2 regions of the Anaerospora sp. genome follow, and region 1 is predicted to be linked to the other one. Evidence: riboswitches for the same ligand, from Rfam matches in the RefSeq annotation. Region 1 holds a riboswitch; the other holds the start of a gene.
What was found. Region 1 has a riboswitch for lysine ahead of RTR76_RS03165 (amino acid permease). Riboswitches for the same ligand answer to the same signal wherever they lie in the genome.
Positions count from the first base shown of each region.

Region 2: another riboswitch for lysine. It lies ahead of dapB (4-hydroxy-tetrahydrodipicolinate reductase); the one in region 1 lies ahead of RTR76_RS03165 (amino acid permease).

Region 1 is NZ_DALZUO010000002.1:230,546-233,717, reverse strand. Features, by position in the region: gene RTR76_RS03175 (HutP family protein) at 1-125, opposite strand, end outside; gene RTR76_RS03170 (TerC family protein) at 271-966, opposite strand; lysine riboswitch at 1,313-1,493, shown strand; gene RTR76_RS03165 (amino acid permease) at 1,570-2,997, shown strand; gene RTR76_RS03160 (hypothetical protein) at 3,047-3,172, opposite strand, start outside.
Region 2 is NZ_DALZUO010000012.1:31,842-35,013, reverse strand. Features, by position in the region: gene dapG (aspartate kinase) at 1-17, opposite strand, end outside; gene RTR76_RS11405 (aspartate-semialdehyde dehydrogenase) at 28-1,059, opposite strand; gene dapB (4-hydroxy-tetrahydrodipicolinate reductase) at 1,080-1,874, opposite strand; lysine riboswitch at 1,988-2,166, opposite strand; gene spo0A (sporulation transcription factor Spo0A) at 2,373-3,146, opposite strand.

The DNA.
Region 1 (3,172 bases):
ACAGCCACCGACAGTATATTTCGCTTTTGCAATCCCTGCCGGGTATCTTGTTCATCTTGCCGAGTTTCACTAAGCGCCATGCGGAGTGCAGCCCGTCCTATATCAATACTGGTAATTTCGTTCATCAAAACGCATCCTTACAATTTATTTTGTCTGAAAGCAGTATACACAATTTTATGGTAGCAGTCAGGATATTCCCTGTCAATATCTCTGACACATAGTGCATATAAGTAAAACAACCGGCTCGCTTAAGCGAACCGGTTGTTTTACTTATTTTTCACCATCCCGAAAAGCAGGAGCACCTTCTGTGTTTGCGGGAACACTTTGCGCTCGGACTTTCAGCCAATGGCCTACGCCAACCACAGATGCCGTCAATGCAAGTTCAAGCAATAGCGCATAGGGTTCAAGAATCGGCCCCATAGCAGCATCTGCTACCATCATTTTGGCTGCTGTCCAGCCTAAAATAGCCGCTCCAATATAAATTATAATTGGATACCGATCCATAAGAGACATCAACATCTGACTGCCAAAAATAACTAGCGGAACACTCATTGCCAGCCCGGCGATAAGTAACAGCATATTGCCGTTAGCAACTCCGGCGATAGCCAGGACATTATCAAGACTCATAATAAGATCGGCAAATAAAATTACTTTTATTGCTTCGGAAAAGCTTGCTGCTTCTTTACAAGCTACATCATGTTGTTTGTCATCACCTAGTAAGCTTACAGCAATCCATAATAAAGCTAAACCACCGGCAAATTGTACATAAGGAATTTGTAGCAAGAGAGCTGCGATCATAGTTAAAACAATCCGCAATACCACTGCTCCCGCACTTCCCCATAAGACAGCCTTTTTGCGCTGTTCGGGGGGTAAGTTTCTACTAGCCAGAGCTATGATGACCGCATTATCGCCGCTTAGTATTAGATTGATGAATGTAATACTGCCTAACGCTGCCAATAGTTCCATCGAAATAACCCCTTTCACCATATTTTTATAGCAAAACAATAAAAAGGCCTTACAAACGTCGTAAGGCCTTTTCTCTCCACGAAAATAAGACCTTAGTATGTATATGGCCATACTAAAGGTCTCGCTGTTGGATATTCCAACGGTACAGCCATGCGTTAGCAGTGGTGTTGACTATACCTAATAGCTACTCCCCTTTAGATATTGAATTATTACCATCATATTACACTCGCTCATATCAGTCAATACTATTCTCGTTTCATTCTATGGTATTTTCCCCATCGTAAAAAGACAAATCATTGACGTGTCCACAAAGAGTATACTATAATCATATTTAGAAATAAATAGTGTGCCAGATAGAGGCGCGAATACTCATGATTATCTACGATAAGCTTTGCCAATGCGATGAATTGTAGGGAAAGGGATATTCGCCGAAGCGCGGGTTGAGGCAATCACTTGCTGCTGGGCTTGTACTGAATAAGTGCAAGACTGTCACCTAAAATGTTTTTAGGTGGAGGACTATCTCATTAGCGCTAAGATATCTATCTTAAGCAGCGTGAGATTGTTCACGCTGCTTTTTTACGCAAATAAATAGGAGGTTAAATCATGTCAAAAGCAAGTGTTGATCTAGAACAACTCTGCCCGGAGAAGCAAGGGCTAAAACGTGATATGCTCCCCCGCCATTTAATGATGATTTCTATTGGGGGGACCATTGGCACCGGACTATTTATGGGTTCAGGCCAAACAATCCATCAGGCAGGGCCTTTTGGCGCCATCCTCGCTTATCTTGCCGGCGGCCTTGTTATGTACCTGGTATTGCTTTGCTTAATGGAGCTAACGGTAGCAATGCCTGTTTCTGGTTCATTCCAAAGCTATGCGTCCCGGTTTATTTCCCCTGGCGCAGGTTTTACTACCGGCTGGTTATATTGGATAAACTGGGCAATTTGTATTGCTGCAGATTTCACAGCAGCCGGAATTATTATGCATCACTGGTTTGCTCAGGTTCCTGTTTGGATATGGTGTGCAGTCTTTGCTGTAGCTTTGGCCCTGCTAAATCTCATTTCCGTAAAAGCCTATGGTGAAACAGAGTTTTGGTTTGCCAGCATTAAGGTTGCTGCTATCGTTGGCTTTATTATTGCCGGTGCCGGCCTGATTTTTGGCTTCTCCGGTAATGAAGGAGCTGTCGGTTTCTCAAACTACAATACGGGCAGCGGCTTATTTCCCAATGGGTTTAGTGCCGTATTTTTAACTATGATTGCTGTAGTCTACTCCTTCCAAGGGGCAGAGCTTGTCGGAATTGCCGCAGGTGAGTGTCAAAATCCTGAAAAACACGTGCCTAAAGTTATTCGCGGTATCGGACTACGAATTATTATATTTTATGTATTAGCTATTATTATTCTAGCAGCTACCATCCCGATGGAAGAAGCCGGAGTACTGGAGAGTCCCTTTGCCCATGTCTTCGGACGTCTGGGAATTCCTTTTGCCAAAGATGTTATGAGCTTTGTTGTGTTAACCTCTGCTTTATCTGCCGGCAACTCGGCACTCTATGCTTGCTCCCGCCTGCTGTGGTCCATGTCTAAAGATGGTCATGCACCCTCCTGGCTGGGCAACCTCAATAAGAACGGTGTTCCGTATGGCGGCGTACTAATTACCTTATTGCTAGCCTGTCTATCCCTTCTGACTGAAACGTATGCAGCTGATACTGTCTACATATGGCTCATGTCAAGTACAGGTCTGACAGGGTGTCTGATTTGGATGATTATTGCCTGGTGCCAGTTGAATTTCCGCCGTAAATATGTACAGTTGGGTGGCCAATTAAAAAACTTGGCAGTTCGGACTCCCTTATACCCTCTAGTACCAATATTGGCCTTTCTCCTTAATGCCGGAATTATTGCCAGTCTTTACTTTGATGAGTCCCAGCAAATTGTCCTTTATACCGGAGTCCCGGTAGTTTTCGCAATTTATCTATTCTATCTGCTGTTTTTAAATAAAAAAGATTCTTCTGACTTACAGAGCAAGTCACGCCAGCAATAAAAGATAAATCCCCATCCCATTACCAACGGGATGGGGATTTATCTTTTTATCAGGGTCCTCCGGATAATCGCATTAAGTTTTCATCAATGTCAGGATCAACCCCTCCAGAGGCTTCCGTAATGCCTCCAACATGATCGGCACTTTGCCGAATCAGCTGCTTTTCCTCCTCTACTTC
Region 2 (3,172 bases), on a different contig from region 1:
TGTACGATAATACGCATTCTCTGCACCTCAAATTAAGTTTTGCTCAATCATATATTCGGCAATTTGTAAGGCGTTTAACGCTGCGCCCTTTCTAATTTGATCACCGACAACCCACATGTTGAGGCCGTGAGGTACAGAAGTATCTTTGCGAATGCGACCGACGAAAACCTCATTTCGGTCTGATGTATATAATGGCATCGGGTATATCATCTCATCCGGGTTGTCTTCAACAATCACTCCTGGGAAAGCATCCATTAGAGCCTTAGCTTCCTCTACAGTCAAAGGTCCTTCCAGCTCTAGATTGATTGACTCTGAATGACTCCGGTAAACAGGAACACGTACTGTCGTTGCCGATATGCCGATAGTCGAGTCACCAAGAATCTTGTGTGTTTCATGCACCATTTTCATTTCTTCTTTTGTATAACCATTTTCTAGAAAAACGTCAATTTGCGGCAAAAGATTAAATGCGATTTGATAATGCTTAGGCAGGCTGGCACTGGGCAGAATGTTAGCTACAACCGGACGTTTGTCGATTGTGGCTTTCACCTGCTCATCAAGCTCATCTATCGCTTCCTTGCCGGCTCCTGACACCGCCTGATAAGTAGAGACGATGATCCTCTTTATTTTTACTTTATCATAAATTGGTTTTAAAGCCATCGCCATAATAATAGTTGAGCAATTAGGATTGGCGATGATGCCCTGATGCTCATGAATAGCCAGAGGATTAACTTCAGGTACTACCAGAGGCACATTGGGGTCCATTCTAAATGCACTTGAATTATCAATAACAACCGCTCCGCGTTTGACCGCTTCCGGCGCAAGCGCTTTGCTTGCTGCTCCACCAGCAAATAATGCAATTTGCACATTTTCAAAGGATTCAGGTTTTGCTTCTTCCACCACATATGTCTGACCCATAAAGTCTATTGTTTTACCAGCTGAACGTGCTGAAGCCAGTAATTTCAAATTGGCAAAGGGAAAATTTCTTTCTTCAATTAGCTTTAAAAATTCCTGTCCAACTGCTCCAGTAGCTCCTAAAATTGCCACATTATACTTTTTCATACTACCACTCCATTCAGCATTTAATCCATTATTTGTTCTAAGCCGCAAACCAGACCACTTATTGAAAGCACTTTTTTACATGCTAGTACAACGCCGGGCATAAAGGATTCACGGGAGATGGAATCATGACGTACAACAAGCGTTTGTCCTAGACCACCAAATATAACCTCTTGATGAGCTACATATCCCGGAAGGCGAACGCTGTGAATATGTATTCCTGCGTAATTTGCTCCTCTGGCTCCTTGTAGCTTTTCTACTTCATCAGGATGTCCCTGCTCTAAAATTCCCCGTTTTTGGGCAATTAGTTCAGCGGTGCGCAAAGCGGTCCCCGATGGCGCATCAAGCTTCTGATCATGGTGAAGTTCAATTATTTCAATATGAGGAAAATACTTAGCTGCATCCTGTGCCAATTTCATCATTAGAATAGCTCCAACAGAGAAATTTGGTGAAACAAGCGCATTAACACCAGTCGTCGTGCATAATTCGCGAACTTCAGTCAGGTTTTCTTCTGATAAACCTGTAGTACCGACTACAGGACATACCCCACTATTCAAGGCAACCCGGATATTATTCATTACTGACTCTGGCCTTGTAAAATCAACCATGACTTGTGGTTTTGTTTCATTGATTATTGTTTGCAAATCATTGCCAATCATTACGCCAAGTTTGCCAACACCAATCAAATCACCAACATCACTAAAATCAGATTTTACATCAACCGCTCCTACAATTTGCAACTGATCATCTGTATGTACTGCTTTTAATACTTCTCTACCCATTTTTCCATAAGCACCACAAACCAATACCCGAATCACAAACGCCACCTCCGAAAATTAAAATAAGGCAGTCGGTAGAGCTAATCTCACCGACTACCTTATATAGGCAGAAATAAAGGATAACATGGAAAATATGATATTTCCCTTTATCCTAGTGAGATAGCGCTCCACCGAAGAACAACCTTCAGTGACAGTTTTAACACCTATTCGATGTAAAACCAGCGTGAAAGACCGGCATCATTTCACACTTCGGCAGTCAACCCTTTTCTTCCAGTTCATCGACACCACTCTTCCTGAAAGTACTCCTGTTGACCGCACCTCTACCTTAACCCTGTACAGGATGAGGTCTATTTATTTTACGTTCATTGTATAATAATGGTTACATGGAAGTCAACAAAGTTTTGAACTTTTTATCTGTATTTTACAGCTTATCTGTAAAATACACCTTCGTAACGCCTTATTTCATCAAGCCGTAACGACGAAATCTCTTCATAAATTAAGGCTGCCTATCATTCAGGCAGCCTTAACTATCAAATATTAAGCGCGCATTTCCATACGCAGTCTATCGGCGATCATTGCCATAAACTCTGAATTTGTCGGTTTGCCTTTTTCCAGTTTTACCGTGTAGCCGAACAAACGATTAATCATATCGATATTCCCTCTGTTCCAGGCAACTTCAATCGCATGACGAATTGCTCTTTCCACACGGCTGGGAGTAGTAGAGTATTTTTCGGCAATCATAGGATATAAAACTTTAGTAACGGCACCAAGCAGTTCAATTTCAGATATAATCATCATGATGGCATCCCGCAAATATTGATAACCTTTAATATGAGCAGGAATACCAATTTCCCGAATAATATTGGTTACTTCAACGTCAACAGATTTTGCTTTGATTGCTTGCGCAGTTACCTGCGGGCGCTGAGTAGTAATCATACCGGCAAGCTGCCTGATACGGCTAACCAGTACTTCCATATTAAACGGCTTCAACACATAATAATCTGCACCTAATTCAACAACACGCTGTGTGATTGTTTCTTGACCGAAAGCGGTCAGCATAATAATTTTAGGGCGCTTACCACCGGTAGTATTAATTCGCTCTAATACACCAATGCCATCAAGATGTGGCATAATAATATCAAGAATAACGACATCCGGCTTTTTTTCATCAATGATCGATATGATTTGCTCGCCATTGTAGGCAACACCTACTACTTCAATATCAGGCTGCTGGCTGAGATACTCATTCATGATTTCGGAAAACTCTTTATTATCATCCGCAAACGCCACTTTGATTCGTTCTTTGAGCACTTGAACATCCTCCCTGCATCGTTTTA